DNA from 2 places in the Pseudomonas sp. GOM7 genome. Region 2 is predicted to be linked to the other one. Evidence: predicted binding sites of a transcription regulator. Region 2 holds the regulator's gene; the other holds the start of a gene.
What was found. The regulator FliA, encoded in region 2, starts transcription of late flagellar genes. The targets are predictions, from matches to a motif close to CTAAAGTTTNNNNNNNNNNNGCCGNTAA.
Positions count from the first base shown of each region.

Region 1 (16,516 bases), 380 kb from region 2:
GCGTACCACGCAATCGACGTTCTCGCCGATGATGTCAACGATGCGATCGCTCACCCCCAGGGTCAGCTGGATTTCCGGATAGCGCGCGTAGAAGGCCGGCAATGCCGGGATCAGCAGCAGGCGCGCGAAGGGGCTGGGCACATCCACGCGCAGCCGCCCACGCGGGGCCAGAGCTGCGCTGGACAGGCTGGTCTCGGCATCGTCCAGCTCGGCCAGCAGACGCACCACCCGCTCGTAGTAGGCGGCGCCATCGGCGGTGACATTGACCTTGCGCGTGGTGCGGTTGAGCAGGCGCACACGCAGGCGCGCCTCCAGTTGCTGGACGAGCTGCGTCACGCTGCTGCGATTGATGTGCAACGTTTCGGCCGCCTTGGTGAAGCTGCCGGTCTCCACCACACGGGCGAACGCCTGCATTGCATCGAAACGATCCATCTCGGGTTTCTCTTTTGCTGCTGGATTGTTTGGATTCTACAAACAGTCATGACCCGAGGTGCGTGTTTATCCCGGTCAGGGCTCTTCCTAAAGTGGCTCCATCATTCACCACGGCCCAAACGGGTTCGGATGGAGGCAGGCAATGAGCAACAAACGTGATGTGGTTTTCCCGGCCGAGCGCCATGCGCTGTACGAGCTTCACCGCTATTCTCCGGCGATTCGCAGCAACGGCTTTCTGTTCGTCTCCGGTCAGGTCGGCAGCCGTAAGGACGGCTCACCGGAGCCGGATCTGCGAGCCCAGGTACGCCTGGCCTTCGCCAACCTCAATGCGATTCTGGCCGAGGCCGGCAGCAGCTTCGATGACGTGGTCGATACCACTCTGTTCATGCTCGATCCGCACGCTCAGTTCGAGACCATCTGGGAAGTCGCGGCCGAATACTGGGGCCAGGCCCCCTACCCGACCGTTACCGCCCTCGGCGTGACCTGGCTGGCCGGTTTCGATTTCGAGATCAAGGTAATCGCCAAGCTGCCGGCGTGAGAGATACTGCGCCCGGCCATGTAACTGAGCGCAGCAGACAAGCTCAGAGGTAGGTGAACACGCGCTCGGCCGGCAAACGCGATTTCGGCAACGCGGCGTTGAAATCGCTCTCGCTGTGATAGCCCAGCGCGACCATCACCAGGCTGCGCAGGCCGCGCTCGGCCAGGCCTAGCTCGGCATCCAGGGCATCGCGATCGATGCCTTCCATCGGCGTGGCATCCAGGCCCAGGCTGGCCGCGCCGAACAGCAGCGTGCCGAGCGCCAGGTAGGCCTGCTTCTCCATCCAGTGCGACATGTCGCCCAGTTCGCGATGCAGCTTCACGTAGCTGTTGCGGGTGTTCTGCTGGGTGGTACGGGCGGCATCGTCACGGAAGCGGCCATCGGCGCCCTCCTGCTCCAGCAGCGCCGCCAGGTGCGCCTCGCTCATCTCGCGCAGGGTGCAAATCAGGATCACGTGCGAGGCATCGAGCACCTTCGGCTGGTTGTAGACGAAGCCACCCTGAGTGCCCTTGGCCAGGCGCGCCTTGCCTTCGGTGGAGCTGGCCACGACGAAGTGCCAGGGCTGCGAGTTGACCGACGACGGCGCCAGGCGCAGCAACTCCAACAACTCATCGATGCTCGCCTGCTCCACCTGGCGGGTCGCATCGTAGGCCTTGGTGGTGTAGCGCTGGCGCGCGAAGGAAACGGGGTTCATGAAAGATCTCCTCGGTAAAGGTGGTAAGGGAATGAAGATCAGGCCGAATCAAGCAGACCGGCTCAGCCCAGCGCCCGTGCGCTGAAACGCGGCGCCGGTGCCACGATCTGCTCCTGCGCCGCCACCAGCGGCAGATCGCGCGCACCTTCTGCAGTCTGCTCAACCAGGGCATAGAGCGTCGCAGTGGCCAGTTCCAGAGCCTGTGGCAGTGCCTGCCCGGCCAGCAGGCGACCAAGCAAGGTGGCGGAGAACACGTCGCCCATGCCATTGGGCAATGGATGCAGAGCCAGGCGCGGGGTGCTTACCAGCCAGGCGCCCTCGCCGTTCACTGCCAGGGTGCCCAGTTCGCTATCGGGAATATCAGGCGTCGCCAGGCTGGTGATCACCACGATATCCGGCCCACGACCACGCAGTTGCCGGGCGACTTTCACCGCTTCCTGCAGGCTGCCCAGTTTCGCGCCGGTGAGCAGCTCGAACTCGAACTGGTTGGGGGTGATGATGTTGGCGAAGGGAATGGCCTGGTCACGCAGAAAGTCCGGAATCGCCGGATTGACGAACACGCCCCGACCGACATCGCCCATCACCGGGTCGCACAGGTAGCGCACGCGGGGATTGTGCTGGCGGATCTCACCCACCGCTTCGAGAATCACCCGGCCGCTGTCGGCATCGCCCAGGTAGCCCGACAGTACCGCCGACAGGCGCGGCAACACGCCCCGCTCACGCAGCCCCAGCAGCACCTCGCGCACATGCTCGGCACCAAACACCTGGCCACGGAACTGGCCGTAGCCGGTGTGGTTGGAGAACTGCACGGTATGGATCGGCAGCACCTCGAAGCCCAGGCGTTGCAGCGGGAAGACCGCCGCGGCATTACCGACATGACCCCAGGCGACATGGGATTGGATCGATAGAACCAGCGGTGGCAGGACGGCACTCATCAGGGGCTCCGGCAGTGAAGGGACGGGTGGCGATTATTGGTCATGTCGAGGCCGCAAGGCCACTGCCGGCTCAGGCAGTGACCCGGGTTCCAACGCTCCACCATCGGCACGATGCCCCTAGCTGATCATCAGCCTGGAAACCCCAAGCAGGGCGAGAAAAGGCGCGACCAGGCCATGAAGTCTGAGTGGGCGCGACAACACACCGAGCAGCAGTACGATGCTCACCGCGAAAAACAGACTCTTGAAGCATTCCTCCACGCTCCCTCCGAGGCGCGTCCCGGGTCGCAGCGCCCCTCTCGGCTGCCAGGCGCCAGCCGTACGCATGAGTATGAGCTCCGGCAGGGCTCATCAGGCAGGCATCAGGCGGCCATGCGGCGACAGGCCTCGGCGCAAGCCTTGCAGGTCTTGGCGCAGTCCTGGCAGTGCTTGGCCTCATGCCGGCTGCACTCTTCGCCGCATTGGCTGCAGATCTCGGCGCAGACGCCACAGAAAGCCGCTGCCAGCTCGCTGCCACTGGCCATCAGCGACGCCGCGAGGCGGCACACCTCCGAGCACTCGCGATCTAGCTGGATGCACTGGGCCATCATCTGCACCTGGCCTTCGCTCAGGCAGGCGGCAAAGCAACGGTCACAGGTCACGGCACAGTCCAGACAGGCCTTGATGCAGGATTCGATATCAGCGTTATTCATGAGCATTCTCCACTCGTGGTAGGTCTGCAATCGTCAGTCGATACCCGCACCCGAGGCAGAGTCTCGGGCGACCACGGGCGCCAGGGCCGCGCACACCGGGTTCGACTCGTGACATCGCACTGTGGCCCTGCATGGCACCTCGGGGCTCACCGAGCAGCACGTCAGTCATCAGCAACGTCGAGGGAAATCCTCGCTTCCCTACCCATGCCGGTTTCAGTGGCGATGTGCGCAGTGGACAGAGGCAGGCAAAGCCAGGTTCAGGGAGTTTTCCGCCCTGCCCCTTGCCTCGCTCACCAGTGGCGCTGGGGTTCCGGGCCACGACCCGGCCATGAGCAAAAACAGGCTGAACTCCCTACGAAGCTCCTCAGTCCCCATTACAGGAGCCATCGCCCAGCGACTGGCGCTACGCAACCTCGCTGGCAATTGGCGCATCGCCAACCCGTTCCACCGACTGCAGGAGAATCCAATGGCAAGCATTCAACTGAACGACGCACTGGTGGTGATCACCGGCGCCTCGAGCGGCATCGGCCGCTGCGCCGCCCATGCCTTCGCCCGGCATGGCGCGCGCCTGGTGCTGGCGGCCCGTGATGAAGCGGCACTGGCCACAGTCGTCGAAGAATGCGAGCGAATCGGTGCCCGCGCCCTGGCCGTGCCTACCGACGTCACCCGTAACGAATCGATGCAGCACCTGGCCGAACAGGCCGCGGCCTTCGGCGATGGGCGCATCGATGTCTGGGTCAACAATGCCGGCGTCGGCGCGGTGGGCAGCTTCGAGGACACTCCGCTGAACGCTCACGAGCAGGTGGTGCAGACCGACCTGCTCGGCTACCTGCGCGGCGCCCATGTCGTGCTGCCGTATTTCAAGGCGCAGACCTCGGGCATCCTGATCAACACCCTGTCGCTCGGCAGTTGGGTCGCCCAGCCCTACGCGGCCGCCTATTCCGCCGCCAAGTACGGCTTGCGCGGGCTCACCGAGGCGCTGCGCGGCGAACTGGTGCGCTGGCCGCACATCCATATCTGCGACCTCTACCCAGCGGTGATGGACACCCCCGGCTTTCGCGATGGCGCCAACTTCACCGGCCACCAGCTCAGCCCGCCGCCGCCACGCTACGATCCGCGCCAGGTCGCCGATGCCATGGTGGAACTGGCCCTCGATCCCCGCCCGAGCCGCACGGTGGGGCGAGCCGCCACCCTGCTGCGCCTCGGCCACTTCCTCCTGCCGGGCTTCGCCCAGCTCTCCGGGCTGGTGGTGGGCAGCGCGCTGAAACGCGGGCCACGCACGCCGCACTCCACCGGCAACCTGTTCCAGCCAGCGACTGGGGAGCGGCGCATCGACGGCGGCTGGCGCAGCAGCCCGGCGGATAGCCGGATGCCGGCCCTGCTGACCGGCACGGCGGCCGTGCTGCTGGTCGGCTGGGGGCTGATGCGCCTGCGTAGCGGCTCTCGCTGAGCCGCCCGACCTGACTGGGCCGCAGCCGACACCCTGGACTTTCTCAGTGAGATGCAGAGGGTGCTGTTTCGCGCCGTGATGAGCTGGGCCTGCCGGCCAGCGAGCATTCGGCCAGGCGCCAGCGCCAGTTCGTGGCCTTGATCGAAGGGGCTGGCAGTATCGGCTTGGGACAACTGCGCGGGCGAGCAGAAGTCTTCTGTACGGAGTGAGTACTTCCCATCTGTACAGCAACATGCCCGGCCTGGCGCCGCTGGTAGCGTGGTCGCCCTCGCAGTAAGTAAATCTGTCCCGTTTTCCTTGTTCAATGGTGCGCGCGGCGCACCCTACCCTTGTGCGCCGCGATGGCTGAAGTTACAGATGCCAAGTGATACCATTGCGCGCTTCGACGCCGCCCTGGGTACCATCAGGCTGCGGCGCCACGATACCCGACACACCCACCCATGCCGAGCAGCCCCAACGGCTCGTCTGCCGGCAGGGTCGTAGCCCTCACTCATCTGCGCAGGTTCGTCTTCCTCGGTTCGGGCCGGGTTGCAAGGCTCGAAGCGGTATCACCCGTTCAACAGCGCGCCTCAAGTTACTGATAGGTAAGCCCTTTGATTTCCACCGCTAACATCACCATGCAGTTCGGCGCCAAGCCGCTGTTCGAGAACGTTTCCGTCAAGTTCAACAACGGCAACCGCTACGGCCTGATCGGCGCCAACGGCTGCGGCAAGTCGACTTTCATGAAGATTCTCGGCGGCGATCTGGAGCCGTCGGCCGGCCAGGTGATGCTCGAACCCAACGTGCGTCTGGGCAAGCTGCGCCAGGATCAGTTCGCCTACGAAGAATTCAACGTGATCGACACCGTGATCATGGGCCACGAGGAGCTGTGGAAGGTCAAGGCCGAGCGCGACCGCATCTATTCGCTGCCGGAAATGAGCGAAGAAGACGGCATGAAGGTGGGCGAGCTGGAAGGCGAGTTCGCCGAGATGGACGGCTACACCGCCGAGTCCCGCGCCGGCGAACTGCTACTAGGCCTGGGCATTCCGCTGGAACAGCACTTCGGCCCGATGAGCGAAGTCGCCCCCGGCTGGAAGCTGCGCGTACTGCTGGCTCAGGCGCTGTTCGCCGACCCGGACGTGCTGCTGCTCGACGAACCGACCAACCACCTGGATATCAACACCATCCGCTGGCTGGAAAACATCCTCACGGCGCGTAACAGCACCATGATCATCATTTCCCACGACCGCCACTTCCTGAATGCGGTCTGCACACATATGGCCGACCTGGACTACGGCGAGCTGCGCCTGTTCCCCGGCAACTACGACGAGTACATGACCGCTGCGACCCAGGCACGCGAGCAACTGCTGGCCGACAACGCCAAGAAGAAGGCGCAGATCGCCGAGCTGCAGACCTTCGTCAGCCGCTTCTCGGCCAACGCCTCCAAGGCCAAGCAGGCCACCAGCCGCGCCAAGCAGATCGATAAGATCCAGCTCGCCGAGGTCAAGCCGTCCAGCCGCGTCAGCCCGTTCATCCGCTTCGACCAGAACAAGAAGCTGCACCGCCAGGCGGTCACCGTCGAGAAGCTGTCCAAAGCCTTCGACGACAAGGTGCTGTTCAAGAACTTCAGCTTCACCATCGAGGCCGGCGAGCGTGTGGCCATCATCGGCCCCAACGGCATCGGCAAGACCACCCTGCTACGCAACCTGGTCGGTGAGATGACCCCGGACGCCGGCGCGGTGAAATGGACCGACAGCGCCGAGGTGGGCTACTATGCCCAGGATCACGCCCACGACTTCGAGGCCGACGAAACCCTGTTCGAGTGGATGGGTCAGTGGACCAGCGGCGAGCAGAACATTCGCGCCGCCCTGGGCCGCATGCTGTTCTCCTCCGACGAGATCCAGAAGTCGGTCAAGGTGCTCTCCGGTGGTGAGCAGGGCCGCATGCTGTTCGGCAAGCTGGCCTGCCAGAAGCCCAACGTGCTGGTGATGGACGAACCGACCAACCACCTGGACATGGAGTCCATCGAGGCGCTCAACCTGGCGCTGGAGAACTACCCGGGCACGCTGATCTTCGTCAGCCACGACCGTGAGTTCGTCAGCTCCCTGGCCACGCGCATCATCGAGCTGTCGGACAATGGTGTGACCGATTTCAGTGGCAGCTACGACGACTACCTGCGCAGCCAGGGCGTGATCGTCTGACGTCTGCTTCAGAAATGAAAAAGCCCGCGACTGCGGGCTTTTTCATGGCCGCTCGATCAGGCCATAGGCGTCAGATGCGGAACTGACGCACCAGTGCGTTGAGGCGATCGCCTAGCCCAGCCAGGCTGCGCGCGGTCTGCGCGCCCTGCTCCGTCTCGCTGGCGACGCTGTCAACCGCTCCGGCGATCTGGTGCACGCTGCGGTTGATCTCCTCGGCCACAGCGGTCTGCTCCTCGGCCGCACTGGCGATCTGCGCGTTCATCGCGTTGATGGTGGCGATCAGTTGCGCGATGGCATCCAGCGAGGCGCCGGCCTTGTTCGCCTGTTCACTGGTCAGCTCGCCGGCATCGCTGGAGCGGCGCATGGCCGTGACCGAAGCCTGGGTGCCCTGCTGCAGGCGGTCGATCATGCCCTGGATTTCCCGAGTGCTTTGCTGGGTGCGGCTGGCCAGCGCTCGCACCTCGTCGGCCACCACGGCGAAACCGCGCCCGGCCTCCCCGGCCCGCGCCGCCTCGATGGCCGCATTGAGCGCCAACAGGTTGGTCTGCTCGGCGATGGAACGGATCACGTCGAGCACGCTGACGATGGACTGCACGTCCTGCTGCAAGCTGTCCAGCGACGCGCCGCTGCTGCGGATATCCTCCACCAGGGCATGAATGCTCTGGATGCTGCCGTCGACCACGCGCTTGGCCTCCTGGCCTTCATGGTCGGTCTGCTGGGCAGCCTCGGCCGCGTTCTGCGCACTCTTGGCCACCTCATGCGCTGCCGCCGACATCTGGTTGATCGCCGTGGCCACCTGATCGGTTTCATGGCGCTGCTGCGCCATGGCCTGCTCGGAACGCTGCGCCTGAGCGGACACCTGACCGACCAGGTCGGTGAGCTGGCCGGTCATTTCGGCGATCTGCCGCACCAGACCATGGATCTTCTCGACGAAGCGATTGAAGGAGCCGGACAGCTCGCCCAGCTCATCCTGGCTGGTAATGGGGAGGCGATGGGTAAGATCACCGTCGCCCGCGGCGATGTCATCGAGGTTCGCCTTGATCTGCACCAGTGGCCGTAGAAAGGCATTGCCCAACCACACCGCGACGATACCGACCAGCACCAGCAGCACCGCTGCCACGACGACAACACTGGTGATGATGGTGCTGATGCGCTTGTCGATGGCTGCCTGCACCTCGGCGATCTGCGCCTCGATACCGTCAAGATTGAGCGCAGTACCCAACGCCATGTCCCACTTGGGCAGGTAGTAGCTGTAGGCGAGCTTGGGCACCTGCACCGACTCGTTGCCCGGCAGCGGCGAGGAATAGTTCACGAAGTAGGTATTGTTCTTGGCGACATTGACCAGCTCGCGGTTGATGTAAACGCCGTTCACATCACGCCGGTCGATCAGGCTCTTGCCGACGTCCACCGGGCTGTCGCTGCGAAACAGGCGCACCACGTTGGAATCATGCGCGAAGAAGTAACCGTCAGTGCCGTACTTGATCTTCGAGAGAATGGCGATAGCCTGCTCGCGGCTGGCCATGTCGCCCTGACTGGCGTTGTCGTAGAGGCTCTTCACCGCCCCGACGGCGATCTGGATGTAGTTCTGCAGCTCGGTGCGCTTCTCCTGCAGCAAACGCTCTCGGGTCTCGGCCACCTCGTCGGCGGCCAGGCTCTGCAACACCTGGGCGGCGGTACCGCTGAGCACCAGTGCGAAGAGCATCACCGGCACCAGGGCCAGGAGTATTACCTTGGCTTTCAATGTCAGGCGCATTTCTTATTGTCCTTTAATGCTGCCAATGAAAAAACGGGGCTAGCGCTTGTATCGGCAGCCCCGCTGAAGAACTTGAAAGCGACCTGATGGACTGAAAATCCGAGCGCGGAAGATGCCCTCACAGAAGCATAGCTGCGGCCCAACCGAACGCTAGCAGCGGCAGGTTGTAGTGCATAAAGGTGGGCACCACGCTGTCCCAGATGTGGTTGTGCTGGCCGTCGATGTTCAGACCGGCGGTGGGCCCCAGGGTGGAGTCGGACGCCGGCGAGCCAGCATCGCCCAAGGCTCCGGCCGTGCCGACGATACTGACGATGGCCAAAGGGCTGAACCCCAGTTGCAGGCCCAGCGGGACGAAGATCGCGGCAATGATCGGCACGGTGGAGAATGACGAGCCGATGCCCATGGTCACCAGCAGCCCCACCAGCAGCATCAGCAGTGCGCCCAAGGCCTTGTTGTGGCCGATCAGCTCGGCCGCGCCATTCACCAGGGCCTTCACCTCGCCGGTCGCCTCCATCACCGCGGCGAAGCCAGCCGCCGCGATCATGATGAAGCCGATCATGGCCATCATCTTCATGCCTTCGGTGAACAGGCCATCGGCCTCGCGCCAACGCACCACACCGGAGATCGAGAAGATCACGAAGCCCGCCAGGGCGCCGATGATCATCGAATCCAGCCAGAGCTGCACGACGAAGGCAGCGGCGATGGCGACGCCGGCCACCAGCAGGCTCACGGGGTTGTATTGGACGTCCACCCGTTCGGCCTGTTCGATCTTCTTCAGGTCGTAGCTGCGTTTACCGCGGTAGCTGAACAGCACGGCGACCAGCAACCCACAGAACATGCCCAGAGCCGGAATCGCCATGGCCTGGGTGATGCTCACGCCACTGACGTCGACGCCGGCGTGGGCGACGTTGGCCAGCAGGATTTCGTTGAGGAAGATGCTGCCGAAGCCGACGGGCAGAAACATGTAAGGCGTGACCAGGCCGAAGGTCAGCACGCAGGCGATCAGTCGGCGATCCAGTTGCTGCCGGCTCATGACGTATAGCAGTGGCGGCACCAGCAGAGGGATGAAGGCGATATGGATCGGCAGAACGTTCTGCGAGGCGATAGCCACCAGGAGCAGCAGCGCGATCAGGCCCCACTTGAGCACAGCACCGCCACCTTCGTGCTGACTGTCGACCAGCCTCAATGCCTTGTCGGCCAGAGCATGAGCCAGGCCGGACTTGGCAATGGCCACGGCGAAGGCGCCCAGCAATGCGTAGGACAGCGCCACCTTGGCGCCACCGCCTAACCCCTGGTTGAACGCGGCCAGCGTGCCGTCAACGCCTAACCCACCGAGCATGCCACCGACCAGCGCACCGGCGATCAACGCCACGACCACATGGACGCGACAAAGGCTGAGCACCAACATGATGCCAACCGCAGCGATTACAGCGTTCATAAAAGAGCCTACCTGCCGGAATGCCGGCTGGGGCCGGCGCAAAAAGCCGCGTACTTTGAAGCAAGCGGGCTACGCTGTCAAAAACCACTTACCGTTCATTATATTAATCGTTTCGTGCATAATTTCGATCGATCGCTGTACCAGTCAAGAAGACCGCCCGTTTGCCGATAACTGCACCAGCCCTCGTAGAAAGGAACGCATCATGCCGTTCAGCCGTCTTTCGATCCAATGGAAGATCACCTTGCTCGCCGGCCTATGCCTGCTCGCCATCGTGATCCTATTGATCGGCGCATCACAGTACCAATCCAGTCGTAGCGCCACCCTGGTGCGAGATGCCAGCGCCACCATGATGGAGGAAAGTGCCAAGCAGCGCCTGAAGGCACTCGCCGAGCTGCAAGCGATTCGCATCCAGCGCTATTTCATGGAGTCCTACCAATACGGTAAGAGCTTCTCCCGGCAGTTCCTGTTCTTGCGAGAGCAGGCCAACAAACGCTTTCTCGATGCCTTTGATCTGCGTGAAGATCTCGCACGCCAGATGCGTACCAACCTGGAAGCCAATCCCGATCTGCTCGGTATGTACCTGGTATTCGACCCCAACTTACTCGACGGCAAGGACGAGCTCTTCGTCGATCAGCCTAAGCAGGGCGGCAACGATACAGGACGCTTTGCGCTGTACTGGTCACAGTCGACACCCGGCGAGCTTGCCTCCGAAACCATATCCGAGGAGCTTCTGGCGGACAGCACGCCCGGAGACAACGGTGTGCCCTACAACGCGTGGAATACCTGCCCTCGCGAAACGCGACAGCCTTGCGTGCTGGAACCCTATTACGATGTGGTTGGCGGCCAGAAGGTACTGATGACCAGCATCGCCTTCCCGCTGGAGCAGGACGGCAAGATCATCGGTGTGACGGGCCTGGACATCAGCCTCGACAGCCTGCAGAAAATCAGCCAGGAGGCCAATCGCGAACTTTACGAGGGCCAGGGCCACGTCAGCATTCTCAGCCCCTCTGCCCTGCTGGTTGGCCATAGCCGCGATGCCAGCCTGCTCAGCCTGCCGGTGGAACGCGCCTACCCGGAAAAAGCCGCTCAATTGCGCCAACTGATTCAGAACGGTACGGCTGCCGAACTCGATCACAGCGACATATTGCAAGAGCTGAGCCCGTTCCGACCGATTCCGGAAGCCAAGCCCTGGAGCGTGCTGCTCGAAGTGCCCAAGGCCATCTTGCTTGAGCGAGCCATTCATCTCAGCGGCCAGTTGGACGAGCGCCAGGCCAGCGACAAACTGTTCGCCCTGCTGCTCGGTCTAGGGGCCGCAGCAGCCGGCCTGCTGCTGATGTGGCTGACCGCACGTGGCGTGACCCGGCCCATCCTCGGTGTGGCCGCGATGCTCAAGGACATCGCCAGCGGCGAAGGCGATCTCACTCGCCGCCTGGGCTATGCCAGGCGTGACGAGCTGGGAGAGCTGGCGAGCTGGTTCAACCGTTTCCTCGACAAGCTTCAGCCCATCATCGCCGACGTCAAGAACAGCGTCGTCGATGCGCGCAGCACCGCGGACCAGGCCGCGTCCATCGCCAGCCAGACCAGCGCGGGCATGCAGCAGCAGTACCGCGAGGTGGATCAGGTTGCCACCGCCTTCCAGGAAATGAGCGCCACGGCTCACGACGTAGCTCACAACGCAGCGCAGGCGGCTGAGGCGGCACGCGGTGCCGATCAAGCCAGCCGCGAAGGCCAGCAGGAGGTCGACAGGACCACGAGCAGCATCGAATTGCTGGCCAACGAGATGAATGTCGCCATGCAAGAGGTCGAAGGCCTGTCCAGCAGCAGCGAAAAAATTGGCTCGGTGCTGGAAGTGATTCGCGCCATCGCCGAGCAGACCAACCTACTGGCACTCAATGCCGCCATCGAGGCAGCACGCGCTGGCGAGGCAGGTCGAGGCTTCGCTGTGGTGGCTGACGAGGTACGCAACCTGGCCCAGCGCACCCAAGGCTCGGTCGAAGAGATCCGCCTGGTCATCGAAGGCCTGCAGAATGGTACCCGTGAGGTGGTCAGCACCATGCAAAGCAGCTATCACCAGGCCCAGGGCAGTGTCGATCAGGTACAAAAGGCGGTCGCCGCGCTGCAGCGCATCAGCCAGGCGGTAAGCGTGATCACCGACATGAATCTGCAGATCGCCAGCGCGGCCGAAGAGCAGAGCTCGGTCGCCGAAGAGATCAACCGCAACGTCGCCGCGATTCGCGATGTCACCGAAGCCATTACCGCACAGGCAGGCGAATCGGCCCAGGTAAGCCAGAACCTAAATCGGCTGGCCAACCACCAGCAGGGTCTGATGGATCAGTTCCGCGTATGACGCCAGATCATCCCTGATCTGGCAGCGCCTCCCTTGCAGCGCAGGCGGTCAATGGCCTAGCCTGCGTTCTTTTTTTGAGGGAAGCAGCATGCTCAATATCGCCTTGGTCGCCGGCTCCAGCCGTAACAACAGCCAGTCGGGGAAGGTCGCACGTTTTCTGCGTCAGCGTCTGATCGAAATGGGTCATACCACCCAGGAATCAAGCAGCATCATCGACCTGGGTCTGGCGCCGCTGCCACTCTGGCCCGCCGAAGACGCCGGCCCCTGGGAGCTCTATCGCCAGCAACTGGCGGCAGCCGATGCCCTGGTGATCGTTGCGCCGGAGTGGAACGGCATGGCTTGTCCGGCAATCAAGAACTTCTTCCTCTACGCCAGCAAGGCGGAGCTGGCGCACAAGCCGGGACTGCTGGTGGGCGTTTCCTCGGGTATCGGTGGCGCCTACCCGATCAGCGAACTGCGCGCCTCCAGCTACAAGAACTGCCGCCTCTGCTATCTGCCCGAACACCTGATCGTGCGCCAGGTGGAGAAGGTGCTGAATGCACCACAGGCGCAGGACGAAGCCGATCAGCGCATCCACGAGCGCGCCGATTATGCCCTCGATGTACTGGTGCGCTACGCCCATGCTCTGCAGCCGGTACGCGCTGCCATAGGCTTCGACAATCAGGCGTTCGCCAACGGCATGTAAGGACGCTCAGCAGGCCGTTGAAAAACGTATGCGACGACTGCATGGATGCAGGAGGTAGAGCGAAGCAGGAAGCCCGAGCCGAGGCAGCCAGTGCAATACCGATGGCGGCCCCGCAAAAACAGGCGAAAAACGACCGGGGTCGCGCTCGACTTTACGAGCTGTAAATGAGCATTTTGATCGGACTCGCGCACGAGCCTGTTTTTAACGCAGCAATGGCAACGTAGGTAGTTTTTCAACAGCCTGTTAGCGGCTCGGCAGTTCGATGGCCACACGCAGCCCGCCCAGCGGGCTGTCCTGCAAGGTGATGGAGCCACCCCAGGCTTCGACGATATCGCGCACGATGCCCAGCCCCAGGCCATGCCCGGCGACTTGCTCGTCCAGGCGCGTGCCCCGCCCCAGCACCTCCTCACGGCGCTGCGGTTCGATGCCCGGGCCATCGTCATCGACATGGATCAGCAGCTTGCCAGGCGTCTCCTGTAACGCCAGGCGCACCTGGCCATCGGCCCATTTGCAGGCGTTGTCCAGCAGATTGCCGAGCAGCTCCAGCAGGTCTTCGCGATCGCGCTGCACCACCAGGCCGGCAGGTGCCTGCCAGTCCAGTTCGATGCCATGGTCATGAATCATCGCCAGGGTGGCGAATAGCCCTGGCAGTTCCTGGGCACAATCGAAGCGCGCGCCTGGCAGTGCCTCCCCTGCCAGGCGCGCACGGCCCAGCTCGCGGCTCAGGCGCTGTTCGATCTGTTCGAGCTGTTCGCGCAACGTGGCACGCAAGGCCGGATGGGCCGCCAATTCCTCGCGCCCGGCCAGGCTGATCAACACGGCCAACGGGGTTTTCAGGGCATGGCCCAGATTACCCAGGGCGTTACGCGAGCGCTTCAGGGTGTCCTCGGTATGGGCCAGCAGGTGGTTGATCTGCGCCACCAGGGGCTCCAGCTCTTCAGGCACTTGGGTATCCAGCTCGCTGCGCTGGCCTTGCTGCAACTGGGCGATCTGCTGGCGCACCTGCTCCAGAGGCTTCAGGGCTCGCCGCACCGTGTAGCGCTGGGCAATCAGGATCAGCACCAGCGCGGCGCCCCCCAGCCCTAGGCCCAGCCACTGCATGCGGCGAAAGCCCTGCAGGATCGGCGCGTAGTCCTGCGCCACGCTGATCGACAGGTTTTCCCCGTAACGCCGGTAGTCGGCGCGGTACACCAGCAGGCGCTGCCCTTGCGGCCCATCGCTGAGACCATCGTGCATGCCAGGGCCTGCAGGCTTGAGCAACTCACGATCCCACAACGAGCGTGAGCGCCAACTGTGATCAGTGAAATCGATGCGGAAATAATGGCCGGAGAACTGCCGCTGGAAGGACGGGTCGAGGCGCCGTTCATCCAGTTGCAGGCCCGCCGGGCCACGCACCAGAGCGGCCAGCAAGCCCTGCGCTTCGTCGCGCAGATCTTCCTCCAGGTAAGCGCGCAAACCACGGTCGAACACCCACAAGCCCGCCTGCGCCAGGGCCAGGCCAACCAGCAACAACACGGCCGCCAGGCCCAGGCTCAGGCGCCGCTGAATCGACCTCACCCACGCTCTCCGCTGAAGCGGTAGCCCTGGCCGCGCCGGGTTTCGATGACTTCGCGCCCCAGCTTGCCGCGCAGACGATTGACATGAACCTCGATCACGTTGGAATCACGCTCGGTTTCGCCATCGTAGAGGTGGTCGGCCAGGTGGCTCTTGGACAGGATCTGCCCAGGGTGCAGCATGAAATAGCGCAGCAGCCGGAATTCGGCGGCCGTCAGATCGATGCGCTGCCCGCCAGCGGTCACGCACTGGCGGCTTTCGTCCAGTTGCAGGCCGGCCGCCTCCAGTTGCGGCTGGTTAGCCAGGCCATGGGCACGGCGCAGCAGGGCCTGAATGCGCAAGGCCAGTTCTTCCGGGTGGAAGGGCTTGGTCAGGTAATCGTCGGCCCCTGCTTTCAGGCCCTCGATGCGCTCGGCCCAGGAACCGCGCGCGGTGAGCACCAGTACAGGGGTGGTTAGGCCGCCGGCACGCCACTCCTGCAACACCTCGAGCCCAGGTTTGCCCGGCAGACCGAGATCCAGAATGATCAGGTCATAGGGCTCGCTTGCGCCCTGGTATGCGGCATCGCGGCCGTCTGCCAGCCAATCCACGGCATACCCCTGGCGGGTCAGGCTCGCACTCAACTCATCGGCCAGGGGCACATGATCCTCAACCAGTAACAGGCGCATCAGTCATCTTCCTCGTCCTTCAGTACGCGTCCGTCACGCGCGTCCAGTTCCAGCTCGCGTACCACACCCTGCGGCGTGAGAATCTCCACTTCGTAGACCAGTACGCCGTCCTCCTCCTCGAGTTCGGCCTCCAGCAGCGTGGAGCCAGGATAATGCTGATCCACCCGTTTCATCATCTGCTCGAAGGGCAGGATGACCCCCTCCCGGCGCAGGCGCAGGGCCTCGTCCTGGTCGAGATCACGCGCCAGGCTCACGCCACTGAGCAGCACGCCACTCAGCAGCATGAGGATGGCAAAGGTACGCATGTTCATCAGTCATCCTGGTGATTTTTGAGAATGGCGCCGCTGCTGGCGTCGAGTTCCAGATCCCATTGCACGCCATTGGCATCGTGCAACTCGACCTGGTAGATGTAGCGACCATATTCGTCCTCGAGTTCGCTTTCCCTGATGCTGCCACCCGGGTGCTGGGCCAGCGCCAGTTCATTGAGCTGCTCGAAGGATTTGATGGTACCGGCATCCTGCAGTCGCTGCGCCTCATCCGGCGCCAGATCGCGCGCCTGGGCAATGGTAGCGGCGCCAGCAAGCGTGGCAAAGGCCAGAACACTGAGCAATCGATTCATGAGTAGACTCCAGTAAAGAAAACTGTACGGCCACCACTGTAAGTAATGGCACTTAATTCAAGCTGAATGCTGTCTCGCACAGGTGCGTCATTCAGCCACTGAAGTCGCTTGGCCGTGCTTCACAGGGCTCTATAATCGCCAGCTTGCATCGATGGAGATGATGATGAGCGCAATCCATATCAAAGCCCCCGCCCTGACCATCAAGGCCGGCAGCAAGGCCCTGGCCCGCATCCGCGAGCAAGGCCTGAGCCCAGCGGATGTCGGCATTCTGCCGGGCGCCGCAGGCGGGCCCAAAGGGCTGGGCATTCAGGGGCTGGATCTGGCGCTGTTCGGCGACTGGCTGGCCCGGGCGCCGCGTGAACGGGCGCTGATCGGCGCCTCCATCGGCTCCTGGCGTTTCGCCAGCGCCTGTCTGCCCGACCCAGCCGAGGGCATTCGCCGACTCGGTGAACTCTACACCTCGCAACGCTTCGCCAAGGGCGTGAGCATGGCCGAAGTGTCAAGCACTTGTCGGCGCATGCTGGATGAGCTACT
Region 1 is NZ_CP113519.1:3,167,207-3,183,722, forward strand. It holds gene OU800_RS13890 (LysR family transcriptional regulator) at 1-432, opposite strand, end outside; gene OU800_RS13895 (RidA family protein) at 575-970, shown strand; gene nfsB (oxygen-insensitive NAD(P)H nitroreductase) at 1,014-1,664, opposite strand; gene pdxY (pyridoxal kinase PdxY) at 1,727-2,599, opposite strand; gene OU800_RS13910 (four-helix bundle copper-binding protein) at 2,959-3,288, opposite strand; gene OU800_RS13915 (SDR family oxidoreductase) at 3,755-4,738, shown strand; gene OU800_RS13920 (ABC-F family ATPase) at 5,332-6,918, shown strand; partial or broken gene OU800_RS24380 (methyl-accepting chemotaxis protein) at 6,989-7,987, opposite strand; partial or broken gene OU800_RS24385 (cache domain-containing protein) at 8,144-8,671, opposite strand; gene OU800_RS13930 (Na+/H+ antiporter family protein) at 8,790-10,109, opposite strand; gene OU800_RS13935 (methyl-accepting chemotaxis protein) at 10,312-12,456, shown strand; gene OU800_RS13940 (NADPH-dependent FMN reductase) at 12,545-13,141, shown strand; gene OU800_RS13945 (sensor histidine kinase) at 13,385-14,698, opposite strand; gene OU800_RS13950 (response regulator transcription factor) at 14,695-15,363, opposite strand; gene OU800_RS13955 (PepSY domain-containing protein) at 15,363-15,668, opposite strand; gene OU800_RS13960 (PepSY domain-containing protein) at 15,674-15,982, opposite strand; gene OU800_RS13965 (patatin-like phospholipase family protein) at 16,146-16,516, shown strand, end outside.
Region 1: the regulator FliA is predicted to act here: its motif matches at 10,253-10,280, upstream of OU800_RS13935 (methyl-accepting chemotaxis protein).

Region 2 (15,273 bases):
GAGCTCAACACCCTGGCGGTGACCTTTGCCGGCACGGCGGCCCTGATCCTGTTCGGCGCCCAGATTGGCGGCGCCTTGCTGGATCTGATGCGCGGCACCTTCAGCCTGCCGCGCGAGGTGCTGATGCGCGAAGACAGCATGGCTCTCTACCTGCTGGCCTACGGCAAGCAGACCCTGCTGGCCCTGCAGCCCTTCTTCATCGTCCTGCTGATCGCGTCGGTGATCGGCCCCATCGGCCTGGGCGGCTGGTTGTTCTCCAGCGAGGCACTGTTGCCCAAGGGCAGTCGGATGAACCCGCTGGCGGGCCTCAAGCGCATGTTCTCGGTACAGGCGCTGGTGGAACTGCTCAAGGCCTTTGCCAAGTTCCTGGTGATCCTGGCGGTGGCCCTGCTGGTGCTGGCCACGGATCAGGACGACCTGCTGGCCATCGCCAACGAGCCGGTGGAGCCGGCGATCCTGCACAGCCTCACCGTGGTCGGCTGGAGCGCCTTCTGGTTGTCCTGCGGGCTGATCCTGATTGCGGCGGTGGATGTGCCGTTCCAGCTCTGGAGCCACAAGCAGAAGCTGATGATGACCAAGCAGGAGGTCAAGGACGAATACAAGGACTCCGAGGGCAAGCCAGAGGTCAAGGGGCGCATTCGTCAGTTGCAGCGCGAGATGGCCGAACGGCGCATGATGCAGGCCGTGCCGCAGGCCGACGTGGTGATCACCAACCCGACCCACTTCGCCGTGGCGCTGAAGTACGACCCCAACTCGGGCGGTGCCCCGGTACTGCTGGCCAAGGGCAACGATTTCATCGCCCTGAAGATTCGCGAGATCGCCAATGAGCACAAGGTCATGGTGCTCGAGTCGCCGGCTCTGGCGCGGGCGGTCTACTACTCCACCGAACTGGAGCAGGAAATTCCCGCCGGTCTTTACCTGGCCGTGGCCCAGGTGCTGGCCTATGTCTACCAGCTCCGCCAGTTCCAGGCGGGCAAGGCCAAACGCCCCGGCCCGTTGCCGGACTTGCCGATTCCCCAGGATCTGCGCCGGGATGATTGAGCCGCAAGCTGCAAGCAAGACCCGCTTTGAGGGCGGGCGCTTTTGCTCTTTCTTGCTTGCAGCTTGAGGCTTGCAACTTGTAGCTGCTTTTCTGGAACACTTCTTGCCCTTAGCCAATCAGGACGCAGTTTCGCGTCAAAAGTTTGATTCGGCTGGGGTAGGCAAGTGGCAGTAGATCGCGCACAAATCATCGGTGATGTTCGCAGCAACCTGGCGGGGCTGCGCCAGGGCAACCTGGGTATTCCATTGCTGCTGCTGGTGATGCTCGGCATGGTGATGCTGCCGGTGCCGGCATTTCTGCTCGACGTGCTGTTCACCTTCAGTATCGCGCTCTCGATCGTGGTGCTGTTGGTCAGTATCTATGCGCTGCGGCCGCTGGATTTCGCCGTGTTTCCCACCATCCTGCTGGCCGCCACGCTGCTGCGCCTGGCGCTGAACGTGGCCTCGACCCGGGTGGTGCTGCTCAACGGCCACGAGGGGCATGGCGCGGCGGGGCAGGTGATCCAGGCCTTCGGCGAGGTGGTGATCGGCGGCAACTACGTGGTTGGTATCGTGGTCTTCGCCATCCTCATGATCATCAACTTCGTGGTGGTCACCAAGGGTGCCGGGCGTATCTCCGAAGTCAGTGCGCGCTTCACCCTCGACGCCATGCCCGGCAAGCAGATGGCCATCGACGCCGACCTCAACGCCGGCCTGATCGACCAGGTCGAAGCCAAGAAACGTCGTAGCGAGGTAGCCCAGGAGGCCGACTTCTACGGCTCCATGGACGGTGCCAGCAAGTTCGTCCGTGGCGATGCCATCGCCGGCCTGCTGATCCTCTTCATCAACCTCATCGGCGGTATCGCCATCGGTGTCTTGCAGCACAGCCTGCCGTTCGCCGAAGCGGGCAAGGTCTATACCCTGCTGACCATCGGTGACGGCCTGGTGGCGCAGATCCCCTCGCTGCTGCTGTCCACCGCCGCCGCAGTGATGGTGACCCGCGTCTCCACCTCCGAAGACATGGGCGCGCAGGTCAATCGGCAGATGTTCGCCTCGCCCAAGGCGCTGGCGGTGGCTGCGGCCATCCTCATCGCCATGGGCCTGGTGCCGGGCATGCCGCACTTTTCCTTCATCAGCCTGGGCCTGGTAGCGGCAGGCGGCGCCTACTGGATTGCGCACAAGAACCGCAAGGTCAAGGAAGAGGAAGTCAAGGAAGTGCAGCGTCAGCAGGAACTGCTGCCGGCGCAGAAGGCCCAGGAGGTCAAGGAGCTGGGCTGGGATGACGTCACCCCGGTGGATATGGTTGGCCTGGAGGTGGGCTACCGCCTGATCCCGCTGGTCGACCGCAACCAGGGCGGGCAGTTGCTGGCGCGGATCAAGGGGGTTCGCAAGAAGCTGTCGCAGGAGATGGGCTTTCTCATGCCCTCGGTGCATATCCGCGACAACCTCGACCTGGCGCCCAACGCCTACCGTCTGACCCTGATGGGCGTCAGCGTCGCCGAAGCCGAGGTCTACCCGGATCGCGAACTGGCGATCAACCCAGGGCAGGTGTTCGGTCCGCTCAATGGCGTTGCCGCCAAGGATCCGGCATTCGGTCTGGAGGCGGTATGGATCGACCCCAGCCAGCGTGACCAGGCGCAGTCGCTCGGCTACACCGTGGTCGATGCCAGCACTGTGGTCGCCACTCACCTCAACCAGATCCTGCACAAACATGCCCACGAGCTGCTGGGCCACGAGGAAGTGCAACAGCTCATGCAACTGCTGGCCAAGAGCTCGCCGAAGCTGGCCGAAGAGCTGGTGCCGGGGCTGGTGTCGCTGTCCACGCTGCTCAAGGTGCTGCAGGCGCTGCTGCAGGAACAGGTGCCGGTACGGGATATCCGCACCATCGCCGAGGCCATCGCCAACGTCGCACCGAAGAGTCAAGATCCCGCCGCGATGGTGGCGGCAGTGCGCGTCTCGCTGGCCCGCGCAATCGTCCAAGGCATCGTCGGGCTTGAGCCCGAGCTGCCTGTGATCACCCTCGAGCCCAGGTTGGAACAGATATTGCTGAACAGTATGCAGAAGGCCGGTCAGGGCAGTGAGGATGGCATCCTCCTCGAACCTGGCATGGCCGACAAGCTGCAGCGTTCCCTGGTGGATGCGGCGCAGCGCCAGGAAATGCTCGGCAAACCGGTGATCCTGCTGGTGGCCGGCCCGATCCGGGCGATGCTGTCGCGCTTCGCGCGGCTGGCAGTACCCAGCATCCACGTGCTGGCTTATCAGGAAATTCCGGACAACAAGCAGGTCACCATAGTCGCCACTGTGGGCCAGAACTGAGGTAAAGGGTCATGCAGGTCAAACGCTTCTTCGCTGCCGATATGCGAACCGCCATGAAACTGGTGCGCGATGAGCTGGGCGCCGACGCTGCCATCATCGGCAACCGTCGCGTGGCCGGTGGCGTCGAGCTGACCGCTGCGCTGGACTATCAGGTTGCGCCCACGCCGGTGCGGCCGAACCCGGCCCTGGAGGCCGAGCTGCGCAAGACCCAGGCACGCATCGCCAACGCCCAGGCCGAACTGGCCACCCGTGCCGAAGAGGATGCCCTGAAAGACCGTCAACTTTTTGCCAATGATTCGCTGGTGGCGCCGGAATTGCCGGTCACTCCGGTCAAACCGCAGCGCCCGGTGGCAGAGAAGCCTGCCCCCGTCCCGAGTGTCGATCCGCGCGCGCTGGACGCCATGCGCTTCGAGCTGCACGGCCTGCGTGAGCTGATCGAAGTGCAGTTGGGCAGCATCGCCTGGGGGCAGATGCAGAACCGTCGTCCGCAGCAGGCCAATCTGTGGCGCCGCCTGCAACGCATGGGCTTGTCGGCCGACCTGGCGCAACTGCTGCTCGAGCGCGTGAACACCATCAACGAGCCGCGCCAGGCCTGGCGCATGATGCTGGCGCACCTGGCCCATGCGATCAAGACGCCCAAGGTCGAGCCGTTGGAAGAGGGCGGAGTGATCGCCCTGGTCGGCCCTGCCGGCATGGGCAAGACCACCACGCTGGCCAAGCTGGCGGCGCGCTACGTGCTCAAGCATGGCGCCCAGCAGGTCGCCCTGGTGAGCATGGACAGTTACCGCATCGGCGCGCAGGAGCAGCTCAAGACCCTCGGGCGCATCCTTGGCGTCTCGGTGACTCAGGTCGACCCAGGGCAGTCTCTGCTGCAAGCCCTGGCGCCTGTGGCGAAGAAACGCGTGGTGCTGATCGATACCGCCGGCCTGCCAAGCAATGACCCGGCCCTGCGCCTGCAGCTCGAGAGCCTGGCCGCACGTGGGCTGAAGGCAAAAAATTATCTGGTTCTGGCTGCTACCAGTCAAAACCAAGTGCTGAAAGCGGCCTACCATAGTTATAAGCGCTGCGGTCTTGCCGGCTGCATACTGACCAAGCTGGACGAGGCGGCGAGCCTGGGCGAGGTTTTGGGCCTGGCCATAGGCCAGCGTCTGCCGGTAGCCTATGTCACTGATGGGCCACGTATTCCGGATGACCTGCAGGTGCCGCGTAGCCATCAGTTGGTCAGCCGCGCCGTGAGTCTGCAAGCCGCCGAAGAGCCGAGCGAGGATGCCATGGCGCAATTGTTCGCCGGTCTTTATCAAGGAACCGCGCGGCGAGTCGGCTGACGCGCTAAAGTGTTGCAAGCCCTGCGTTTTTTCCGCAGGGACTAACGGCCGCTAGGCCAAGTCGAAGTTAGACAAGGTGTGTAGAGAACATGGGTATGCATCCCGTACAGGTGATCGCGGTGACCGGCGGCAAGGGTGGCGTCGGCAAGACCAACGTGTCGGTGAATCTGTCCATGGCCCTGGCCGATCTCGGTCGCCGAGTCATGCTCATGGACGCCGACCTGGGTCTGGCCAATGTCGACGTGTTGCTTGGACTGACCCCCAAGCGCACCTTGGCCGACGTGATTGCCGGTGAGTGCGAGCTGCGTGAAGTGCTGCTGCAAGGGCCTGGTGGCATCCGCATCGTGCCGGCAGCGTCCGGTACGCAGAGCATGGTCAACCTGTCACCGATGCAGCATGCCGGCCTGATCCAGGCCTTCAGCGACATCAGCGAGAACCTCGACGTGCTGGTGATCGATACCGCTGCCGGCATCGGCGATGCGGTGGTCAGCTTCGTTCGCGCGGCTCAGGAGATTCTCGTCGTCGTGTGCGACGAGCCCACCTCGATCACCGACGCCTACGCCCTGATCAAGCTGCTCAACCGTGACCATGGCATCAGCCGTTTCCGCGTTCTGGCCAACATGGCGCACAGTCCGCAGGAAGGACGCAATCTCTTTGCTAAGCTGACCAAGGTGACGGATCGTTTTCTCGATGTCGCCTTGCAGTACGTCGGTGCCGTGCCCTACGACGAATGCGTACGCAAGGCGGTGCAGAAACAACGCGCCGTCTACGAGGCCTTTCCACGCTCCAAGTGTGCGCTGGCGTTCAAGGCGATCGCGCAGAAGGTCGACACCTGGCCCTTGCCAGCCAACCCGCGCGGTCATCTGGAGTTCTTCGTCGAGCGCCTGGTGAAACAACCGACTGCAGATTCGGCCGTATGACAGCAGCCTCTGGACTTCGTATGTACAACAAGGCTCAGGCGCAGGATTCCCAGTATCAGTTGATCGAGCGCTACGCGCCGCTGGTCAAGCGCATCGCCTATCACCTGTTGGCGCGCTTGCCGTCCAGCGTTCAGGTCGACGACCTGATTCAGGCCGGCATGATCGGCCTGCTCGAAGCCTCACGCAAATACGACTCCAGCAAGGGCGCCAGTTTCGAGACGTTCGCCGGTATTCGCATCCGTGGCGCCATGCTCGACGAGGTGCGCAAGGGGGATTGGGCGCCGCGTTCGGTGCACCGCAACAGCCGCATGGTCAGCGATGCGATCCGCGCCGTGGAGGCCAGAACGGGGCGAGACGCTAAAGATCACGAGGTTGCGGCCGAACTCCAATTGAGTCTGGAAGATTACTACGGCATCCTTGGCGACACTTTGGGCAGCCGCCTGTTCAGTTTCGACGACCTGCTGCAGGACGGCGAACACGGCGGGTTGCATGAAGAAGCCGGGCACACCCACCTCGAACCTTCGCGGGATCTCGAAGATGAACGTTTCCAGGCGGCTTTGGCCAACGCCATTGCCGGCTTGCCGGAGCGTGAACGTCTGGTGCTGGCGCTGTATTACGATGAAGAACTGAACCTGAAGGAAATCGGTGAAGTGCTTGGCGTCAGTGAGTCGCGAGTCAGTCAGATTCATAGTCAGTGTGCGGCGCGTTTGCGCTCGCGCCTGATGGAATGGCGGGCGGGTTGAGGCAGAAGCAACGATATTGCTGGGCCGGTTTCACGATTAGAAGGCGTATTTGCAAGCGCAATACGTTTGGGACTGTACGGAGGTCGACTTGGACAAGAACATGAAAATCCTCATCGTTGACGATTTCTCGACGATGCGACGGATCATCAAGAACCTCTTGCGTGATTTGGGCTTTACCAACACGGCGGAGGCTGATGACGGTACGTCGGCGTTGCCCATGCTGCAAAGCGGCAGCTTCGACTTTCTGGTGACCGACTGGAACATGCCCGGCATGACCGGCATCGACCTGCTGCGCGCGGTGCGCGCCGACGAGCGCCTCAAGCATCTGCCGGTGTTGATGGTCACGGCCGAGGCCAAGCGTGACCAGATCATCGAAGCCGCTCAGGCCGGTGTGAACGGCTACGTGGTCAAACCCTTCACCGCCCAGGTGCTGAAGGAAAAGATCGAGAAGATCTTCGAGCGGGTCAACGGCTGATGTCGGCCGCGAGGGTGCTATGGAACACGATGATTCCACACTGGGCGAACTCGAGTCGTCCCTGAAGAAAAATGCCCGCGAATTGGTCGATAGCCTCGAAAGAGGCAATTTCGGCAATGCGGTGCAACTGATCAACGAACTGAACAAGGTTCGTGACCGTGGCTTGTATCACGAAGTCGGCAAGCTGACCCGCGAACTGCACAATGCCATCGTCAATTTCCAGCTCGATCCACGCATGCCGCATGCCAAGGAGCTGTCGCAGATCGCCGACGCCACCGAGCGCCTGAACTACGTGGTCACCATGACCGAGCGGGCGGCCAACCGCACCATGGATCTGGTCGAGCAGAGCGCGCCTCTGGTCAATGACCTGGCCGATGAAGCGCAGAGCCTGGGTGCCGAGTGGGGCCGCTTCATGCGCCGTGAAATCGGTGCCGACGGTTTCCGTGAGCTGGCCAAGCGCATCGAGTTGTTCCTCGCGCGTAGCGAGCGTGATGGCAACAAGTTGTCCAGCCATCTCAACGACATCCTGCTGGCGCAGGACTACCAGGATCTCACTGGTCAGGTGATCAAGCGTGTCACTCAACTGGTTACCGAGGTCGAGAGCAATCTGCTCAAGCTGGTACTGATGGCCAGCTCGGTGGATCGCTTCGCCGGCATCGAGCATGACCACGAAGTACTGCGTGCCGAACAACAGAAACAGAAAGCGCCATCTCATGGTGAAGGTCCGCAGATTCATGCCGATAAGCGTGATGATGTCGCCTCCAGTCAGGACGATGTCGACGACCTGCTGTCCAGTCTTGGATTCTAAGGAGCACCCCCATGAGCTTCGGCGCCGATGAAGAGATTCTCCAGGACTTCCTGGTAGAGGCCGGAGAGATTCTCGAGCAGTTGTCCGAGCAGTTGGTCGAACTGGAAAGTCGACCGGATGACATGAGCCTGCTCAATGCCATCTTCCGTGGCTTCCACACCGTCAAGGGTGGCGCGGGCTTCCTCCAGCTCCATGAGCTGGTGGAGTGCTGCCACATTGCCGAGAACGTTTTCGACATCATGCGCAAGGGCGAGCGCCGCGTCGATGCCGAGCTGATGGACGTGGTGCTGGCTGCGCTGGATGCGGTCAACGGCATGTTCAACCAGGTACGTGAGCGTACCGAGCTGACCCCGGCCTCGCCCGAGCTGTTGGCGGCACTGGCACGCCTGGCCGAGCCAGCCGGTGCCGAGCAGGCGGCCGGCCCCGCTGCTGCCGTCGAAGAGGTGACGCAACCTGAGCCGGAACCCGAGCCCGAGCCTGTCGCAGCGGCGCCGGCCTCTTCCGATATCACCGACAGCGAGTTCGCCCAGTTGCTCGATGCCCTGGGCGAGGAGGCGGCTGCCGAGTCGCCGGCAGCCGCCTCGAGTGCCAGCGATGAAATCACCGACGACGAGTTCGAGTCGCTGCTCGATCAGTTGCACGGCAAGGGCCAGTTCTCCGCACCGGCAGCCGCAACTGCGCCAGCCGCCGCGGCTGCCAGTGCGCCAGCAAACGAGCCTGCCGGTGATGAAATCACCGACGACGAGTTCGAGGCACTGCTCGATCAGTTGCACGGCAAGGGGCAGTTCGCTGCGCCAGCCGCACCGGCCAGTGGTTCTGCGGCTCCGGCCAGCGAGGCTGTGCCGGCAGCCCCAGCCAGCGACGAGATCACCGACAGTGAATTCGAGTCGCTACTCGACGAGCTGCATGGCAAGGGCAAGTTCGTGCCGCCCCCCGTATCGGCGCCTGCTCCTGCGGCAAGCAAGCCAGAACCGGCCAAGCCTGCCCCGATAACGCCTGTGGCGCCCGTGGCCAAGCCTGCTGCCAAGGTCGAGCCCGCCGCCAAGAGTGAGCCCGCCGCTGCTCGTGCGTCGGCAGCGCCCGCTGCTGCCGAGAAACCCGCCAGTGAGGCCGAAACCACCGTGCGGGTCGATACCGCGCGCCTGGACGAGATCATGAACATGGTCGGCGAACTGGTGCTGGTGCGTAACCGCCTGGTGCGCCTGGGGCTCAACAGTGGCGACGAGGCCATGTCCAAGGCGGTGTCCAACCTCGATGTGGTCACGGCGGATCTGCAGACCTCGGTGATGAAGACCCGCATGCAGCCGATCAAGAAGGTGTTCGGCCGCTTCCCGCGCCTGGTGCGCGACTTGGCGCGTAACCTGAAGAAGGAAATCAACCTCGAGCTGGTAGGCGAGGAAACCGACCTCGACAAGAACCTGGTCGAGGCCCTGGCCGACCCGCTGGTGCACTTGGTGCGCAACGCTGTCGACCATGGCGTGGAAACCCCGGAAGAGCGCGAGAAGGCGGGCAAGGCCCGTGCTGGTCGCGTGGTGCTGTCGGCCGAGCAGGAAGGCGACCACATCCTGTTGTCGATCACCGATGACGGCAAGGGCATGGATGCCGACATTCTGCGTGCCAAGGCCGTGGAGAAAGGGCTGCTGGACAAGGATGCGGCCGATCGCCTCAACGAGTTCGAGTGCTACAACCTGATCTTCGCCCCGGGGTTCTCGACCAAGACCGAGATCTCCGACGTGTCCGGCCGTGGTGTCGGCATGGACGTGGTCAAGACCAAGATTTCCCAGCTCAACGGCACGGTCAACGTGTTCTCGCAGAAGGGCCAGGGCTCGAAGATCATCATCAAGGTGCCGCTGACCCTGGCGATCATGCCGACGCTGATGGTCATGCTGGACAACCAGGCCTTCGCCTTCCCGCTGGTCAACGTCAACGAAATCTTCCACCTCGACCTGTCGCGCACCAACGTGGTCGACGGTCAGGAAGTGGTGATCGTGCGCGACAAGGCTCTGCCACTGTTCTACCTCAAGCGCTGGCTGGTACCGCAGGCGTTCCAGGAGGAGCAGCGTGAGGGCCATGTGGTGATCCTCACCGTGGGCAGCCAACGCATCGGCTTCGTCGTCGACCAGTTGGTCGGCCAGGAAGAGGTGGTGATCAAGCCGCTGGGCAAGATGCTCCAGGGCACCCCGGGTATGTCCGGTGCCACGATCACGGGCGATGGCCGCATCGCGTTGATTCTCGACGTTCCGAGCATGCTCAAGCGCTACGCTCGACGTTTCTGATGGTTCGCGGCGCGGGCCGTGCCCGCGTCGTCTAGGAGAGTGTATGGCTGTCAAGGTTCTGGTGGTGGACGACTCCGGCTTCTTTCGCCGGCGTGTTACGGAAATTCTGTCCGCCGACCCCAGCATTCAGGTAGTGGGTACGGCCACCAACGGGCGTGAAGCGATCGATCAGGCGCTGGCTCTCAAGCCGGACGTGATTACCATGGATTACGAGATGCCGATGATGGATGGCATCACGGCCGTGCGTAACATCATGCAGCGTTGCCCGACCCCGGTGTTGATGTTCTCTTCGCTGACTCATGAAGGCGCGCGGGTCACCCTCGATGCGCTGGATGCGGGGGCGGTGGACTTCTTGCCGAAGAATTTCGAGGACATCTCGCGCAACCCGCAGAAGGTTCAGCAGATGCTCTGCGAGAAGGTGCACACCATCGCGCGCAGCAATCGTCGTTTCAGCTCCGCAGCCGTGGCGCCGACAGCCGTTGCTACACCCGCACCGGCCCAGCCGCGCCCAGCCGCGCCTGCCCGGCCGGTACCGGCACCGGCTCCCACAGCGCCCGTGCGTACCTCGGCAACTGGTGGGCATTCTGCTGCGCCCAAGCGCAAGGCCTACAGGCTGGTGGCCATTGGCACCTCCACCGGCGGGCCGGTGGCCCTGCAGCGGGTGCTGACTCAATTGCCCGCCAATTTTCCGGCCCCCATCGTGCTGATCCAGCACATGCCGGCGGCCTTCACCAAGGCCTTCGCCGAGCGCCTGGACAAGCTGTGCCGGATCCAGGTCAAGGAGGCCGAGGATGGCGACATCATGCGCCCTGGCCTGGCGCTGCTGGCGCCAGGCGGCAAGCAGATGATGGTCGATGCCCGCGGCGCGGTGAGAATCCTGCCAGGTGACGAGCGTCTTAACTACAAGCCTTGCGTCGACATCACCTTCGGTTCGGCTGCCAAGTCCTTCCATGACAAGGTGCTGGCCGTGGTGCTCACCGGCATGGGTGCCGATGGTCGCGAGGGCGCGCGTCTGCTCAAGCAGAGTGGCAGTCAGGTCTGGGCTCAGGACGAGGCCAGTTGCGTGATCTATGGCATGCCGATGGCGGTGGTCAAGGCCGATCTGGCCGATGCGGTTTACGACCTCGACGAGATCGGTCGCCACCTGACCGAGGCCTGTCAGTGATGATGCTTGATGCGGGCGAGCCTGCATGGATGTTCTGAGCCTCATTGGCGTCATCCTGGCGTTCGTCGCCATTCTCGGCGGCAACTACCTCGAAGGCGGGCATGCTTCGGCGCTGCTCAATGGCCCGGCAGCGCTGATCGTCATTGGCGGTACCCTGGGGGCGGCCTTCCTGCAGACGCCGATCAATGTGTTCAAGCGCTCGATGAGCGTGCTGCGCTGGATCTTCTTCCCGCCGCGCATCGACCTGCTCGGCGGTATCGAGCGCGTGGTCGGCTGGAGCACGGTGGCGCGCAAGGAGGGGTTGCTCGGCCTGGAGGCGGTGGCTGACGCCGAGCCCGATGCTTACGCGCGCAAGGGCTTGCAACTGCTGGTCGATGGCGCCGAGCCGGAGGCCATTCGCAGCATTCTCGAAGTCGATCTCTACACCCAGGAAGCACGCGACATGCAGGCGGCCAAGGTGTTCGAGAGCATGGGCGGCTACGCGCCGACTATCGGCATCATCGGTGCGGTGATGGGGCTGATTCACGTCATGGGCAACCTGGCTGATCCCGCTATGCTCGGCAGCGGCATTGCCGTGGCGTTCGTGGCGACCATCTACGGCGTCGGCTTCGCCAACCTGCTGCTGTTGCCAGCGGGCAACAAGCTCAAGTCCATTGCGCTGCGCCAGTCGCGTTATCGCGAGATGCTCCTGGAGGGCATCCTGTCGATTGCCGAAGGCGAGAACCCGCGTTCCATCGAGCTGAAGCTGCAAGGCTTCATGGACTGATGGAGGCATGGCATGGCGCGCAGACGGCATCAGGAAGAACACGAGAATCACGAACGCTGGTTGGTGTCCTACGCCGACTTCATCACCTTGCTGTTCGCCTTCTTCGTGGTGATGTATTCGATCTCCTCGATCAACGAAGGCAAGTACAAGATTCTGTCGGACTCCCTGACCGGGGTGTTCAACCAGCCGGATCGTTCGGTCAAGCCTATCCCCGTCGGCGAGGAGCGCCCGCGCAGTTCCCAGGCGCAGGACGACACGCCGGACGACGACAGCGAGATGACCGACACCACCTTGCGCAGCATCGCCTCCAGCGTGCGCAGCGCCTTTGGCGATCTGCTGCAGAGCGATCAGTTGACCATTCGCGGCAACGAGATGTGGATCGAGATCGAGTTGAGCTCTAGCCTGCTGTTTCCCAGTGGCGATGCCTTGCCCAACGACAAGGCGTTCGACATCATCGAAAAGGTTGCCAAGATTCTGGCGCCCTACGAGAACCCGGTGAAGGTGGAAGGCTTCACCGACAACCTGCCGATTCAGACCAGCCAGTTCCCTACCAACTGGGAGCTGTCTGCGGCACGCGCTGCCAGCATCGTGCGCATGCTGGCCATGGATGGCGTCAACCCTGCACGGTTGTCCGCAGTGGGGTATGGTGAGTACCAACCGGTAGCCGACAACGCCACGCCCGAGGGGCGTGCGCGCAACCGTCGTGTGGTATTGGTAATCTCGCGTGATCTGGACAATCGCCGCAACAGCGGCAGTACGGCGGCTCAGCAAGGCGGAGCTGGCACGCAACCTGCTACAGCGCCAGGGCAGGGGGCCTCGCAACCGTGAGCCGTCAATTTATCGGTCGCCGTGCAGCAGCGGCGACAGCCATTCTCGGCTTCAACGCGTCGCGCCGGGAGGATGAGAGAACATGAAAGTCTGGGCAGTAGCCAATCAGAAAGGTGGTGTCGGCAAGACCACCACGTCCATCGCCCTGGCTGGCCTGTTGGCCGATGCCGGCAAGCGTGTGATCGTCGTCGACCTCGACCCGCATGGATCCATGACCAGTTACTTCGGGCACGATCCCGATGCGCTGGAGCACAGTTGCTTCGACCTGTTCCTGCATCAGGGCAACGTGCCGCAGGGCTTGCCCAGGCAACTGCTGCATGGCACCAGCCACGAAAACATTTCCCTGTTGCCGTCGAGCACCGCCCTGGCCACGCTGGAGCGCCAGTCGCCTGGACAGAGTGGCCTCGGCCTGGTCATCGCCAAGAGTCTGGCGCAGCTCTGGGAAGACTTCGACCACGCCATCATCGACAGCCCGCCGCTGCTCGGCGTGCTGATGGTCAACGCCCTGGCCGCCAGTCAGCAACTGGTGATCCCGGTGCAGACCGAGTTTCTCGCGGTCAAGGGCCTGGAACGGATGATCACCACCCTGACCATGATCAACCGTTCGCGCAAGCAGGCGCTGCCCTATACCATCGTGCCGACCCTGTTCGACCGGCGTACCCAGGCCTCGATGAGCACCCTGAAGCTGTTGCGCAACACCTATCCCGACAACCTCTGGCCGGCTTACGTGCCGGTGGATACCCGTCTGCGTGATGCCAGCCGTGCAGGCCGCACGCCGTCGCAGTTCGACCCCACCAGTCGTGGCGTGATCGCCTATCGCGCGCTGCTCAAGCATCTGCTGAACCATCAGCCCGCCGCGCAGGTAGCCTGAAATGCCGGTCTATGCTGAACTGCACTCAAGCCGGGTCACTGTGCGGCCGATAAGCTGTACAGCTTTTCATCACGGGATCCATCCATGAGTCGTCCCCTCGCCACCGCTACGCGCTCGCAACTGGCCCTGCAGTCCTACCTCGACGGTTTGCTGCAGGAAGCCGCCGTCGAGCTGGAAATGTCCGTCAGCCTCGACGAGTTCGAGGCTGCCGTGCTCGAAGAACAGATACGCGATGCCCGCATGGTGCCGCCCGTGGCCAAGCCCGTGCTGGTCGAACCGCTGGCGAAGCCGGCGCCCGTCGAGCCACTGGCGCAGCCAGCAGCGGTCGTGCCCGAGGTGCGCTCGGTACCCGTGGAGCCCGAGGTGCAGGCGCCTGCGCGAGTGATCGAGTTGGCACCGCCGGTGAGTGCGGCTCAAGGCGAAGCTCCCACGCCGCCGCTTGGCCCTTCACTCGATGGCAGGCCGGCCTGGGCCGAGGAACCGTTCGAGTGCCTGCTGTTCGATGTCGCTGGTCTGACCCTGGCTGTGCCGCTGGTGTGCCTGGGTTCGATCTACCCGCTCGAGGGCCAGGAGCTGACCCCGTTGTTCGGCCAGCCGGACTGGTTTCTCGGGCTACTGCCCGGCCAGTCCGGCAACCTCAAGGTGCTGGATACGGCGCGCTGGGTAATGCCTGACCGCTATCGTGACGACTTCCGTGAAGGCCTGCAGTACGTGATTTCGGTGGGTGGCTATGAGTGGGGGTTGGCGGTGCATCAGGTCAGCCGCTCGATCCGCCTCGACCCCAGCGAGGTGAAGTGGCGCAGTCAGCGCACGCAACGCCCCTGGCTGGCGGGCACGGTGATCGAGCAGATGTGCGCCTTGCTCGACGTCGAGGCCCTAGCCGAATTGATCGCCAGTGGTGCCGTCAAAAGCATGGCCGGCACAAAAGCACACTGAGAATTGGTGAGTCCGGGCAAACGGGCTCTATAGTTAATGACAAGCGGGTTCAACCGCGCGTGCCGCACTGAGCGGTTTTTGACGAGGCTAGGGACATGAAGAAAAGTTCTGCACAAGGTGCCGAAGATCCGATTCTGCAGTGGGTGACCTTTCGCCTGGACAACGAGACCTACGGCATCAATGTGATGCAGGTGCAGGAAGTCCTGCGCTACACCGAGATCGCGCCGGTTCCGGGTGCGCCGAGCTACGTGCTGGGCATCATCAACCTGCGCGGCAACGTGGTCACCGTGATCGATACCCGCCAGCGCTTCGGCCTGGGCTCGGCGCCGGTCACCGATAACACCCGTATCGTCATCATCGAGGCCGACAAGCAGGTGGTGGGCATCCTGGTCGACAGCGTCGCCGAGGTGGTCTACCTGCGCCAATCGGAAGTCGAGACGGCGCCGAACGTTGGCAACGACGAGACGGCCAAGTTCATCCAGGGCGTGTGCAACAAGAACGGCGAACTGCTGATTCTGGTCGAGCTGGACAAGATGATGTCCGAGGAAGAGTGGTCGGAGCTGGAGAGCATCTGAGCCATGTCCGAGTTCGCCATGCTCGCTGCGGCCCTGGCCTTGGTGGCGCTGCTATGTGTGGCATTGGGCATCGTCTGCAACGGCCTGTACCGCAGTCAGCAGCGTTTGCTGGCGGAGCAGGCCAAGCGTGACGCCGTGCGCGATGCGCGGATTCGCGAGCTGACCAAGCGCCTGGACGCCTACCTGACCGGCAGCATCCGCATGGGTGAGGAACTGCACGAGCTGCGTCGTGTGGTGGCGCCGCTGCCG
Region 2 is NZ_CP113519.1:3,547,463-3,562,735, reverse strand. It holds gene flhB (flagellar biosynthesis protein FlhB) at 1-1,041, shown strand, start outside; gene flhA (flagellar biosynthesis protein FlhA) at 1,207-3,336, shown strand; gene flhF (flagellar biosynthesis protein FlhF) at 3,348-4,661, shown strand; gene fleN (flagellar synthesis regulator FleN) at 4,751-5,581, shown strand; gene fliA (RNA polymerase sigma factor FliA) at 5,578-6,324, shown strand; gene OU800_RS15665 (chemotaxis response regulator CheY) at 6,425-6,799, shown strand; gene OU800_RS15660 (protein phosphatase CheZ) at 6,819-7,607, shown strand; gene OU800_RS15655 (chemotaxis protein CheA) at 7,619-9,883, shown strand; gene OU800_RS15650 (protein-glutamate methylesterase/protein-glutamine glutaminase) at 9,927-11,048, shown strand; gene OU800_RS15645 (flagellar motor protein) at 11,074-11,814, shown strand; gene motD (flagellar motor protein MotD) at 11,827-12,642, shown strand; gene OU800_RS15635 (ParA family protein) at 12,725-13,513, shown strand; gene OU800_RS15630 (CheW domain-containing protein) at 13,598-14,449, shown strand; gene OU800_RS15625 (chemotaxis protein CheW) at 14,545-15,024, shown strand; gene OU800_RS15620 (DUF2802 domain-containing protein) at 15,028-15,273, shown strand, end outside.